3 regions of the Anaerostipes amylophilus genome follow, and region 2 is predicted to be linked to each of the others. Evidence: riboswitches for the same ligand, from Rfam matches in the RefSeq annotation. Region 2 holds a riboswitch; each other region holds the start of a gene.

Evidence for each region. A riboswitch is a leader RNA that binds a small molecule or an ion and turns the genes downstream of it on or off. The one in region 2 is predicted to bind cyclic di-GMP.
Region 1: another riboswitch for cyclic di-GMP. It lies ahead of OCV53_RS04795 (nucleoid-associated protein); the one in region 2 lies ahead of OCV53_RS09170 (hypothetical protein).
Region 3: another riboswitch for cyclic di-GMP. It lies ahead of OCV53_RS11115 (response regulator); the one in region 2 lies ahead of OCV53_RS09170 (hypothetical protein).

The regions. Positions count from the first base shown of each region.
Region 1 covers NZ_JAOQJG010000003.1:66,470-71,264, forward strand. Annotated here, with positions in the region: gene OCV53_RS04780 (acyl-CoA dehydrogenase) at 1-132, shown strand, start outside; gene OCV53_RS04785 (electron transfer flavoprotein subunit beta/FixA family protein) at 146-928, shown strand; gene OCV53_RS04790 (electron transfer flavoprotein subunit alpha/FixB family protein) at 953-1,987, shown strand; cyclic di-GMP riboswitch class I at 2,151-2,239, shown strand; gene OCV53_RS04795 (nucleoid-associated protein) at 2,648-3,670, shown strand; gene OCV53_RS04800 (butyryl-CoA:acetate CoA-transferase) at 3,759-4,795, opposite strand, start outside.
Region 2 covers NZ_JAOQJG010000005.1:258,378-263,172, reverse strand. Annotated here, with positions in the region: gene OCV53_RS09195 (phosphoenolpyruvate carboxykinase (ATP)) at 1-442, shown strand, start outside; gene OCV53_RS09190 (MarR family winged helix-turn-helix transcriptional regulator) at 510-920, shown strand; gene OCV53_RS09185 (YcxB family protein) at 1,041-1,586, shown strand; gene OCV53_RS09180 (hypothetical protein) at 1,604-1,726, shown strand; partial or broken gene OCV53_RS12460 (hypothetical protein) at 1,726-1,785, shown strand; cyclic di-GMP riboswitch class I at 1,841-1,916, shown strand; gene OCV53_RS09170 (hypothetical protein) at 2,039-2,314, shown strand; gene OCV53_RS12255 (response regulator) at 2,311-2,763, shown strand; gene OCV53_RS09160 (endonuclease III domain-containing protein) at 2,836-3,468, shown strand; gene OCV53_RS09155 (YczE/YyaS/YitT family protein) at 3,584-4,243, opposite strand; gene OCV53_RS09150 (LysR family transcriptional regulator) at 4,472-4,795, shown strand, end outside.
Region 3 covers NZ_JAOQJG010000007.1:174,809-179,603, forward strand. Annotated here, with positions in the region: gene OCV53_RS11115 (response regulator) at 1-2,208, opposite strand, end outside; cyclic di-GMP riboswitch class I at 2,441-2,531, opposite strand; gene OCV53_RS11120 (PBECR4 domain-containing protein) at 2,523-2,840, opposite strand; gene OCV53_RS11125 (hybrid sensor histidine kinase/response regulator) at 2,960-4,795, opposite strand, start outside.

The DNA of each region.
Region 1 (4,795 bases), on a different contig from region 2:
TTACATGGTGGTTACGGATACATCAGAGAATACGATGTAGAACGTATGATGCGCGATGCTAAGATCACAGAAATCTACGAAGGAACATCTGAAGTTCAGCGTATGGTTATTTCTGGAAACTTATTGAAATAGGGAGGTACTTACCGTGAAGATAGTTGTTTGTGTAAAACAGGTACCAGATACAAAAGGTGGAGTTAAATTCAACCCAGATGGTACATTAGACAGAGGTGCTATGCTTACTATCATGAACCCAGATGACAAAGCTGGATTAGAAGCAGCACTTAGAATTAAAGATGAATATGGAGCTGAAGTTACAGTTCTTACAATGGGACTTCCAAAAGCTGACGAAGTTCTTCGTGAAGCTATGGCAATGGGTGCTGACAAAGGTATCCTTGTAACTGACAGAGTATTAGGAGGAGCTGACACATGGGCAACTTCTACTACATTAGCTGGAGCATTAAGAAATCTTGATTATGACCTGATCATCACAGGACGTCAGGCTATCGATGGTGATACAGCTCAGGTTGGACCACAGATTTCTGAACATCTTGATATTCCAGTTATCTCTTATGCAGAAGACATTAAAATTGACGGTGACAGCGTAGTTGTTCAGCGTCAGTATGAAGATAGATACCACATCTTAAAAGCTAAAATGCCTTGCTTAGTTACAGCATTAGCTGAATTAAACGAGCCAAGATATATGACTCCAGGTGGAATCTTTGATGCATATGATGCAGAAGTAACTGTTTGGGGAAGAAAAGACCTTAAAGATGTAGATGATTCTAACCTTGGTCTTGCTGGATCTCCAACTAAGATCGCAAAAGCATCTGACAAAGTAAGAAAAGGTGCTGGAGAAAAAGTTACACTTGATCCAGAAGAAGCAGTAGATTATATCATGGATAAATTAGCTGAAAAACATGTAATTTAGTGAAAAGGAAAAGTGGTGAATAAAATGGGTTTAGAAGAATATAGAGGCGTATACGTCTTTGCACAGCAGGTAGATAACGAATTAAGCGGAATCGCATTCGAATTACTTGGAAAAGCAAAAGACTTAGCAAAAGACTTAGATACAGACGTAACTGCTGTTCTTGTAGGTTCTGACGTTAAAGGATTAGTAGATGATCTTGCAAAATACGGTGCTGATAAAGTAATCGTAGTTGACGATCCAGAATTAAAAGAATACAGAACAGAACCATATACACATGCATTAGCATCTGTAATCAATGAATACAAACCAGAAATTATGTTAGTTGGTGCGACAGCAATTGGTCGTGACCTTGGACCTCGTGTATCTGCACGTGTTCAGACAGGTTTAACAGCTGACTGTACAGTTCTTGAAATCGGTGATTTCCCATTAAGAGCAATCCCAGGAAAAGAACAGAAACATAATCAGTTATTAATGACTCGTCCAGCATTCGGTGGAAACACAATCGCAACAATCGCTTGCCCAGACAACAGACCTCAGATGGCAACAGTTCGTCCTGGTGTTATGCAGAAGATCGATCCTATTGAAGGAGCAAAAGCTGAAGTTATCGAATACAATCCTGGATTTACTCCAGACAACAAATACGTTGAAATCGTTGATATCGTTAAATCTGTTACAGATACAGTAGATATCATGGACGCTAAGATCTTAGTATCTGGTGGACGTGGAGTTGGAGAAGAAGGATTCGGAATGTTAAGAGAATTAGCAGATGTTCTTGGAGGAGAAGTAAGCTGTTCTCGTGCCGTTGTAGATAACGGATGGCAGCCAAGAGATATTCAGGTTGGACAGACAGGAAAAACTGTACGTCCTAACGTATACTTCGCAATCGGTATTTCTGGAGCAATCCAGCATGTTGCAGGTATGGAAGAATCTGATATCATCATTGCAATCAACAAAGATGAGACAGCTCCTATCTTTGATGTAGCTGATTACGGAATCGTTGGAGACTTAAACAAGATCGTACCAGCTTTAACAGAAAAATTAAGAGCAGTTGTTAAATAATCAACTTTTGAGAATTTAATCCTTAAGTAGTCCGCGGTAATTTTATCGCGGACTTTTTATATGTATAAGGAAAGAAAACTATTATAAATATTAATAACTAAGAAAAAGATGATTGACATTATTTATGAATCATGATATTATATATGTAAATAAAAGTTCATATTTATTCATAGGGCAAACCTGTTGAAAGGCAGGGACGCAAAGCCAAAGGGTCTAAGGTCTTTTTAGAGATTATGACAGCCGGTTGCCACATTTAACATTAAGGGAATGTGATATGGATATTTTATCCTGATAGAGGCAACCGTTATAGATTATGAGATTATTCTATATACGGTTTTTTATTTTTAGGAAATAGGGAGCCTGAAGATAACATTTTGCCACGAGTAAGATATCAATGAGTGGATCCTATAGAGAATATGGAATTTTACATTTCTCACTGATTTGTTTTTGTGAAGGGGTTCGCAGAAAGAATCACTGACAGTGGGTTGCCAGTTTTATGTAGTGAGGATACATGGGGATTTTTCATATTAGCAGAAGTCATGGTGTAGGGAACCATGACTTTTTTGTTATAAAATTTTTTTCTGCGAACCAGGATTATCTTTTGCCTAAAAAGAGTCGATATGATAAAATACAAGGAATAAAAACAAAAAGGAGATAAAGATGGAACATATACAGAAAGACGATATTATCATCAGAAAAGGAATTTTACATATATTAGATAGTCATACAGGTTACCTTGGGCTATCCAGCCAGCTTCTTGATATGGGACCAGATCTTATGGAATTTGTCAGAGGGCATATTTTTAAGATTATGGAAAGTGATGATGCGAAAAGATGTCAGTTTGATGGCAGTGTTTCACCAATTTTAAGTCTGTTAGAAAGCATGGATGAGACCGATGACGAGAGTTTTATTGAGGCAACGAGAATACTTGGAGAAAATTTATTTGACATCATGTGTGATAGTGTTACAATCCCAGCAGGAGATTTACTTTGTGTTACATTTCAAGTTCAAAGTGTAGTTCATCTGGCATTGCTAAAAATGAATTATAAGGTGACATATGTGCATCAGGAAGAAGAAGATGTACAGGCAAATGATATCGTGAAACAAAGAGTTATGCCGACAGATTCGGCAAAACTTACAGAAGCAGTTATTATTGATCTGTCAGAATATAAAGTGCGATTGGTAGAAAAGAAATATGAGATGTTAAATGGAGATAAGATCAATTATCTGTCAGAACGTTTTTTACAATGTTATGCAGATCTTGCACCAAAAAAGAAATTTCAGATTTTAAATAAAGTCATCAATGATATCAACAATCATTATCCAGAAGATGGTATTGCAAAAAGGCTGGATATGAAAAGCCGTTTAAGAGAAGAATTTTCAGAGAATCAGGCGTTTAAAGTTAATGAGATCGGAGATAAACTTTTTGGAAATCATCAAGGAAAGAAACAGGAATTTGATGAGAAGATTGAACGATACGATATGCAGTATGATACATTTACTGTAGCAAAGGAAAATACAGTAAAGAGACTTGAATATCAGATGCTAGAAACAGATACAGGGATTGAGATTAAGATTCCAATGGAAGAATATAATATGAAAGATAATGTTGAGATCATTGAAGAATCAGGTGGTGGAAGCACGATCATCATTAAGAATATTGAGAGCGTAAAAATTAAATAAAAACAAATCCCGAATCCAACAGAATGAATGGATTCGGGATTTTTAAAATTTGGAAAATTTAAAAAACTATTAAACCTCTTTTGGAAGTTTATTTATTAGATCTTCTCCAGATATGAGCAGTTTCAGCATCTTTGATCAGCTGGTCTCTGAAGTCTGGATGAGCGATGTTAATTAATGCTTCAGCACGTTCCCATGTAGACTTACCTTTTAAGTTAGCCATACCATATTCGGTAACAATATAGTGAGCATTTGCACGAGTATCAGTAACGATAGATCCATTATGTAATGTAGGAAGGATTCTTGAGAATGTCTCACCTTTCTTATTTGTGAAAGTAGAAGACAAGCATACGAAACTCTTACCACCATTAGATAAGTGAGCACCCATAACGAAGTCAAGCTGTCCGCCGGCACCACTGATCTGACGAATTCCTGAAGATTCAGCACTGATCTGTCCATAAAGGTCAATATCTACCGCATTATTGATAGAGATAAAGTTATCAATGGATGAAATAGTAGCAATGCTGTTTGTATAATCAACAGGAGCACTCATGCATGCTGGGTTATCATTTAAATAATCATATAACTTCTTAGTACCTGCTGCGAAAGCATATGTCTGACGATAACGATCGATGTTTTTATTAGCTCCAGTAATCTTACCAGCTTTTGCAATATCAACGAACGCATCAACGTACATTTCTGTATGAACACCTAAGTCCTTTAAGTCAGATTCTGCGATCAGAGATCCAACGGCATTTGGCATACCACCAATACCAAGCTGTAAACAAGCTCCATCAGGAATCTGATCAACGATCAGTTTTGCAACTGCCTGATCAACTTCAGTCGCAGCTCCTCCGCCACCTAATTCATCGATTGCTGGATTATTTCCTTCAACGATCATATCAACTTTGGAAATATGGATTCCTTCTTCAAATCCTCCAAGGCAACGAGGCATATTCTCATTAACCTCAACGATAACGCATTTTGCTTTCTCAAGCATAGCAGCTGTATGAGATGCACTAGGACCAAAGTTGAAATATCCGTGAGCATCCATAGGTGCAACCTGCATCATAACGACATCAGTTTCTGGAAGATAATCACGATAGTAGCTTGGTAATTCAGAGTAAC
Region 2 (4,795 bases):
AAACCGTCTGGTTGTAGAACCATACGCAAACCCATTTAGAACATATCCTCTTGTAAATGACTATAAGAAATTTAGAAAACTTGTAAAAGAAAGAAATGTGGACTGCTATATCATCAATACAGGCGATTTCATGGGTAAAGATATCAAACCTGCAACAACAATTTCTGCTATTGAACAGGTTGTAGAAGGAACTGGAGAATTCAAACAGTGGGGACCATTTACAGATATTGAAGTGCTTGAGATGGAAGGATATGTTTCAGACTTCAGCGATATGAATTATGTAGAGACATTAAAAGCAAGAATGACAGACAGATTAAATTTTGTCTTCGAGAAAGACGTAGAAGATGGTGGATACAATGCACTGCCAACACAGGCGAAAGAAGCATTAGCAAAAGTAATCGGTGAAGCACACAATTTAGAAGTGGAAAATTCCAACAATTAAAGGTATAATACTCTTAAATCGTTGTTTTTAGGAGGTGGATTAATTGGATAAGGATCGTTTAAATAATATGGTGGTAGACTTATTCCACGGAATTTCGTATGAAGAAGAGAAAGCCGTGATCACGGATGAGTTTAAGGATATTTCAAATAAAGATCTGCATATTATTGATGCGATCGGGATTAAGAAACCTAAGAATATGTCAACGATTGCTAGAGATTTAAATATTACGGTTGGGACACTTACAACCGCTATCAGTAATCTTTTGAAGAAAGGATATGTGATCCGCAAACGTGGGGAGAGAGACCGAAGGGTTGTTTATATATCACTTTCTGAGAAAGGGAGAAAAGCATACAATCATCATAGAGAATTTCATAAACAGATGATCCAGAGACTGCTTGATACGTTAAATGAGCAGGAACAGGATCTGTTGGTGAAGGTTATGCAGTATTTTCATGACTATTTTCGGGAACATATGTAAACTATAAGTATAGTTTTTAGGAGATAAGCATAATAAAAGATTCAGAGAATGGTACTCTCTGGATCTTTTTTGATTAAAGTATATGCGTTATCTTAAAAATAAAGCAGGGGGGGAAGGAATATGCTGCAACTAAATTACAAATTAACAGACGAAGACTACATAGAATTCAACGAATTTCATCAGTTAATTCATTCAGAGGTAGGAAAGAGAAATCTGTTTTTTCTAAAACTAGCAGGACCAATGATCAGTGTTCTTGCGATAGTAATTTTCATTTTGGCAAGAGCAGAAAAAATGTTGATCATTACAGAAGTAATTGTATTATGCATTTTTTCAATTGTATGTGTAGCACAGGCTAAAAAGATTATGAAAAGAGGTATTCGCAAGACAATTCTTAAAATGATAGAAACAGAAGGACTACCATTTGCAGAAGAAATAACATTAACTTTTACGGAAGATCAGATTATAGAGATAACAAAAGGCCAGGAAGTGAAAGTAGATTATCAAAAGGTAGAAAATGTTTGTGAAACAGAGACGGCTTTTTACATTTATATTAGTTCCATAGAAGCACTTATTATTCCTAAGAGAGTTTTAAATCAGGATATGGAAAAGAAATTAATACGAATAGTCACAGAGAATTTTGCACATCTTATTTCTATTAACAAATAAAAAAGGAGAGAAATAAGATGCCAGATATATTTTGTTTTCAATGCCAGCAGACAGCAGGCAATAAAGGATGTGTGGTAACAGGTGTCTGTGGAAAGCAGTTACAAATACACACCGGACCAAAGAAGCCGACCGATTGGTAATGGATGGATTATTTACAACAAACTGTATCATGCCGCCAAGAGAGAGTTATCAAGATCGCGTGTATACAACATCAGTTGTTGGATATGAAGGATTAAAATATATTGAACGAAAGAAAGATATAACGGCAAAGCAGTCGAAAGGCTGTGACGCAAAGCTATAGGGCCTTTGACATGGCAGCCAGTTGCACATTGTATAATAAGAGTGCAGGGGACACTGTAGATATATTTATCTATAGTGTTTTTTACATGTTTGAAGATATCAAGAAAGTATTTGACATAGATAAAAAGAGTATGAATAAGGAATAGGAAATAATGAATAAGGAGTTATTTAGGGAAGAAATAATATATTCTGTGGGTGATTCAAACTTGGAGGAGAATAGTTATGAGATGATCAAAGACGTGATCCGTAATAATCATGCAGTTGGATTTATGACAGGACATTATGATGAGAATCTGACAATTACGAATGTCAGTGGATTTTTACTTTATAATCTTGGATATGATTACAAGGAGTTTATGGAAATTACCAAAGGTTCACTTAAAAATTTATTTTATGGGGAAAATAGAAGTTTTTTGGAAATGATGTGACGATCATTATCTTATCGGCATATGATTATTCGGAGATCGAAGCAGAGGCAAGAGAGGCTGGAGTTGATGAATTTATAGCAAAATCATTATTCAGATCAAGGCTTACAGCAACACTAAAAAATATCATTGAAGGGAAATCCAATAAAGAGGCTAACATTGAGACTGCAGAAAATGGAAAAGAAGCCGTTGAAAAATTTGCAAATGCACCAAGTGGTTTTTATGACTTGATCTTTATGGATATTCATATGCCTGTAATGAATGGATACGAAGCAACGGCAGCAATCCGTTCCCACAGAAAATATAGAGAAAAACAAATACCGATCATAGCAATGACTGCCAATGCATTTGCAGAAGATGTTGTAATGGCGAAAAATGCAGGAATGAAGGAGCATATTGCAAAACCTTGGGAGATGAATCGTTTGTGCGAGATCATGCAGAGATATCTGTAATTTGACCAATTTTCTTTCCAGTGCTAAAATAACAAAAATAACCAAACAGCTTTTAGGGAGGATTTGCAATCAATGAACAAAAAAGAATTAGCATTAGAAGTAATTGAACGTTTGAAAAATGAATATCCAGATGCGGATTGTACACTGGAATATGATCAGGCATGGAAATTATTAGTCAGTGTAAGACTTGCAGCCCAGTGTACAGATGCAAGAGTTAATGTTGTAGTCAAAGGATTGTTTGAAAAATATCCAACTGTAGAAGCATTAGCGGCAGCAGATGTCGCAGATATTGAGGAAATTGTACGTCCATGCGGACTTGGAAAAAGCAAAGCGAGAGATATCAGTAAATGCATGAAAGTTTTAAGAGATGAATATGATTGTAACATCCCAACAGATTTCAAATCTATTTTAAGTCTGCCAGGTGTTGGAAGAAAAAGTGCCAATCTGATCATGGGAGATGTGTTTGGAAAACCTGCGATCGTAACAGATACGCATTGTATCCGTCTTGTGAATAGAATTGGTTTGGTTGATGGAATTAAAGACCCAAAGAAAGTGGAGATGGCATTATGGGAGATCATTCCTCCAGAAGAAGGTAGTGATTTTTGTCACAGACTTGTATGGCATGGAAGAGATGTCTGCACGGCAAGAACGAAACCACATTGTGAGAGATGTTGTTTGAATGATATCTGTCATCAGATCATTTAGAAGATTACTTAGCATTTATAATAAAAGAGTATGATAAAAAACCGTAATCACTAATAGTTTTTGTAGTGATTACGGTTTTTTACTGCATATTATTGTATATTGTTAAAGTTAAAAATTATGCCTGAAATCCTAAGTAAGCATTGATTCTTTTGTGGAACAGTGAAGAAAATACATTTGTAATATTTCCGCTTAAGAAAGCAGCGATCACAGTTCCGATTCCAACAGATGGTAATTCTGGAAGTAAAACAAAAGAAGCGACAGCAGAACATACTGTAAATAAAACTTCCAGACAAACTCTCACGGCACCAAAGCTTACATTTTTCTTCTCAGCGATACTCTTAACAAGACCTTCCATTGGCATAACAGCAAATCCAGAACTAATTGTAAATCCAACACCTGTAGATAAAACTGCACATGCAATAACAGATAATAAGATCTTTGCTGCAAGACCATGAGGCTCGATAAAGAATAAACCATAAGAAGTAAATTCAATAAATAAAGAATAAACAAATGTCAACCCAAGTTGAATAAACTGTATTTTCCCGAATTCACGGAGAACCACTGCTTCACAGATCAAAAATGTTGAGTTGATCAGAAAATTAAATAAAGCATAGCTGTGAACAGGGGAGAGATAACTTAAAGTTAAAGCCATTGTACAGCTTGGGGCAACTCCAAGAGTTGCTTTTAAAAATAAATTAGAACCAACAGACATGATCAGCAGTCCTAAAATATAAAACAATAATCTATGGTAGAAAAAAGTTTTTTCGTTTTTCATATTTTTATCCATCCTTTCTATCAAAATTCTATATTTTCATAAATTTATTTCCCTTTTGTGTTCTTATTATATAGAGGTAGAAGTAAGTATTGCAATTCCAGTTAAGACTTGATATATTCCATGTAGGAATATATACAGAAAATAGCAGCTAAAAGTGATTGAGTATGATGAAAAATGAGAATAAAAAGTGTAAAATGAAATATATGAAAATAAAAGAGGATTATAAAAATGGAAATACAACAGCTATATTATTATATGGAATTATGCAGACAAAAGAATTTCACAGAGGCTGGGTATTCTTGTAATATGACACAAGGTGCATTGTCAAAGCAGATCAGAAAGCTGGAAAATGAATTAGGAACAACATTGATCCGTAGGAATACCCGGAGATTTGAGTTATCCAAAGAAGGGGAAATCTTTTTGTCTTATGCAAAAGAAATGACATCAATGTATGAAGAAATGCTAAAAAACATACAAAAAAATAAAGAGATCAAAATTGGATGTATGCCAGTACTTGCACCATATCATTTTGCAAGAATGGTAGCAGATTTC
Region 3 (4,795 bases), on a different contig from region 2:
CGGATCAAACATGATTTTCTGGAATTCCGGTGACATACCGATCCCATTATCCTCAATCGTAAATTCATAGCATCCAAGTTCTGAAAATCCATTTGGCTTTTCCTCTATGGAAAAAATAATATTCCCGCCATCCGGTGTATACTTGATCACATTACTCATCAAATTCACAAATACCTGCTGAATCCTCAAGCTGTCACCACAGACAGCCTCATGTTCAATATGATTGATGTGTATATCAAAATTATGTTTATGTTCATCAAGCACCGGTTTCGTAAGTGTAATAAGATTATCTACCAGATCTGACAGATTGAAATCTTCCTGTGCCAGTGTCATTTTTCCACTTTCAATACGTGCCATATCCAGCACTTCATTGATCAGCCCCAGCAGATGGCGGCTTGATTCTGTGATCTTGCTGAGACATTCAATGACTCTGTCCTGGCTCTCAACATTTGCTCCTGCGATTGCCGTCAGACCCACAATCGAATTCATTGGTGTCCGGATATCATGGGACATATTGGAAAGGAATTCTGTTTTCGCACGATTTGCATTTTCTGCGGACCGGTAAGCCTCTTTCAGTGCCTGACGGGATTCAATCTCTGCTTTCTTCTCCTGTGTCACATCCATGGATGCCAGCAATACCTTTTCCAGCTTTCCGTTCTTCCATTCCAAGGGAATATAAGAAGCGATTTTATAAGTCTTTTCATCCAGGCTGCAATACTCAAACTTATAAATATCATTTTCACTTTTCAGTTTTTTCTGAATATTATCCGGGGCTATCAGGATATCTATAGTTTCCAATGGTTCCAGTGTCTTATATTTTTCAAGAACCTGCATCTGAAAATCATGATAAAATCCCAGAGGTTTATATATCATATGTCCATTCAGATTGTAGAATTCATATTTGTCATTTTCCAGATCACAGACAACAAAGCGGTCAACCAGACGCACAATACTCTGGATCAGCTGCTCCATGGAAGCATTATCCGCTGCCATCTGCAGATGCCGTGCGCTCTCTACCTTTGCCTCTGTGATATCACGCAGAAAGATCATGGCATATTCTGAATCCTCTATCTCGCCACGTATGACCACATTGCGGACCCATCGTTCTTCTCCATTCAGAGTGATACGGCACTCCAAATCCAATTCGGTTTCCAGACCCTTCAGCCTTTCTGCAATATAACCACGGTCGTAAAAAGAGGATACCGCCTTCTTATCTATCTCCACAACATAGGAATCCACAAAATGCCGGATCAATTCATCCCACGTATGACTCTGTTCAAAGACGGTCATCAGGGACGGTTCAACCTTAAAGGTATCAAAAGTATTTGCTTCCAGATTCACATAATACTCGCACAAATCTGCTTTCGTAAAAGCCCGGTGGAAAGCAGCAGATTTTTGTGCCTGCATGATTTCTTTTTTCTCCCCATCAATGTTAATAAAAATCCCGGCAATTCTGCTGGCAGAACCATCCAGACGGCGTATTACTTCTGCCGATGCCCGAAACCACTGGTATTGATTATCCTTCATTCTCATACGATACTCTACCTGGTATTTTATCTGGTTCGTCTTATCCTTAATTGCCGCCTGAAGCTGCACCATTACTCTTTCTTTATCCTGTGGATGCAGAAGATCTGACCAGGATTCCAGTTTATTCGGAAAGTCCAAAGTGTTATGATAGCCAAGCATTTTTCGGAATTCATGACTCCAGTTTGCATTCACAATCTCACTGTTTTCGTCACAGTCAAAATACCAGAAGCCGGAATAGATAGCCTCATTGAGCAGTGTCAAATTTACATGATCCCAGTTGACCTGTACGGACATAACCCAGATCTGTCTGCCCGCCTCATCTGTCGCATCCTCTTTACAAAGCCGTACATTTTTCACTGTACCGTCTGCTGCAAGGATCTGTGCTTCCCCTGTTCCGTGAAGCTGCCAAAAACGGTCTCGCTCCAGTATATCTTCCTCACCATAAAAGAAGTTTCTCAATGAGCCTTTTGTCTGTTCCATGAAAGTATCGAATGTATATCCTGTACTATGCAACAGCAGATTATTCACAGACAAAATAGACAGGTTTGGGTCATAAGATCCTGTCATTATACCTACTCCACCATTATTTTCCAGTGTTTTCTGTACGGCCTGTGACATGGTCTGTGTCTGTCCCGTTACAGTCTCACCTAAGGAATATATTTTGTCCTCATAATTTTCCATTTTATAAAAATCCTCTCTCTGTTTTATGCTTCACTATCCTGCTTTTATCTGTATACAGAGAACCTGTCCCTGCTAGTTTTGTTACCTATTTTTGCATACAAAAAGGACACTTGCCAAAATCTGCCAGTGTCCCTACTATATTTCTCTAAAATCACACATCTATATAGTATAAAAGGTATCGGAATCTCTTCTGTTCAAACATCTTTTCCATATATTATGATGATATGGAAACAGTGGCAACCGGCTGACCTGGTCAAACTTTCTGACTTTAGCCCCTTCTGGCTTTGCGTCCCTGCCTTTCAGCAGGTTTGCCTTTAAATAATTTCTATTTTTATCAAAAACAAAATACCATAAAGTTTTTCATACGTCAATATTGCTGAATAGAAAATCTGTGTATTTTGCGTATGCCAGCCTGCATTGTCAGTTATCGATCGGCTCGCCAAACCACTCACCATAAAATTATTTATTACAATTTCACTGGCTGCAAGATGTGGAACCTTTTCAGATGGAAATGATAGATGAATTGTGTACAGTTGCTGTTTGTAGCCAAATGTAAAAACATAATAATATTCTGTTAGTTCTTTCCACGCAACGGCTGCATCATACAATAATCCGTAATCATTATTTTCCATACACACCATCTTCTGATTTGCTGTCTTATTCAGCAGAAATACCTGCCAGTTTTACATTTACGTTATAATATCCTACAGAACGTGAAAAATAGGTATACGGATTTGAGAAGTTGCAATCACTACACACAATATTCACACAAAATTCTCTTTACGTTTTCAATTTTTATAGGCTTTGCCAAGTGAGCATTCATTCCTGCTGCCAGACACTTTTCTTTATCTTCTCTGAATGCATTTGCTGTCATGGCAATAATCGGGGTTGTCTCAGCATCTGGATGTTTCAGTGACCGGATTGTTTTTGTCGCAGTAATCCCATCCATTACAGGCATCATGATATCCATCAGAATTGCGTCAAAATAACCTTCCGATTTCTCCTGGAACATTCTGACCGCCTGCAATCCATCTCTTGCAACTGTCATATTTGCACCTTCATCAGACAACAGCGTTTCCGTAATTTCTGCATTCAATTCATTGTCCTCTACCAGCAATAAGTTTAATCCGCTGATATCCATCTGTGCCGCTGTTTTCTTTACTGTATCTGGTGCGGGAGCAAGTTTAAACGGAATCCTGATGATAAAGGTTGAGCCAATGCCTTCTTCGCTTTTAACTTCAATAGTTCCACCCATCTTTTCAATCAGACCTTTTACAATCGCCATTCCCAGTCCAATTCCCTGCTGTGTACTTCTTGCATCCTCTCTTTCCTGCGAAAACGGCTCAAATATATGCTCCTGGTATTTCCTGCTCATACCAATGCCAGTATCAGTTATGGTCCACTCATATGTCGTAATTCCGTCAACAGCTTCTGTATAATCTGACACCGTCATTATCTTGCCGCCAATCCGGTTATACTTAATACAGTTTCCATAAATATTAAGAAATATCTGTCTTAAATGTACCGGACTTCCATAAATAAAAGGATATCGAAGCCCTTCCTTTTTTGCACGGAACTGCATCTGGATTCCTCTGTCTTTTGCCCGCTGTTCTATGATAGTCAGAACATCCTGACTTAATTCCTCAAAGTTGATGATTTCCTGCGTCAGAGGTACATTTCCATCTTCAATTTTGCTCATCTGAAGGATATCATTAATAAGAGACAATAGATAGTCTGCAGCTACCTGCATTTTTCTGAAATTTTTCAGGACCAATTCCCTGTCATCAAAATGTTTCTCAGCAATCTTCATCAATCCGATAATTCCATTCAGCGGGGTTCTCATATCGTGAGACATCCTGGAGAGAAAATCAGACTTGCTTTTATTTGCTTTCTTTTCACTTTCCAATGCAATTGATTTGTGCATGAAGTCATTTTTATCCAGCATGAGATTCCAATGTTCAATGGTTCCGTCTTCTTTTATTACTTTCTGTCCACGATCTTCGATGTATTTGTATGTGCCGTCCTTACAGCGTATCCGGTAAATAGTAGCATAATGATCAGAATGAGTATATTGATTTAATGCATCTGCAAGTCCGACCTTCACGTCATCTGGATGGGCAAGACCGATAATATTACCGCCAGAAGCATCCATCAGTTCCTTTGGCGTTGCGTAACCGAGCATATTTGCAAATTGTTCTGAAACATATTTGAAAGAGTATTCTGGGTCATCATTACTGATTTTGACACCGTCAGGGATGGATACGGTAAATAACTCCAGCTGACTTTGCAGTTTCTTTGTCAATTCCTCGATCATGGCCTTATGCTTTTTCTCTTCTGCCAGAAGCTTCGCATACTCTCTGTTTGATTTTTCCAGTGCCCGCTCTTTTTCCTCTAAACGGTAATGTTCTGTACGGTCAAGAACATAATTAACTGCAATGACATCTCCAGTTTCCTCTTCACGGTACAGGGCCATGTGATCTTCTGCAAGCATGGGCTCAAAAGTAGCAGTCCTGGTCCAGTATCGGAACGATATATGCCGTTCACCATTTTCAAACCGATTTAATAATCGTTCTCTGTCAAACTCGTG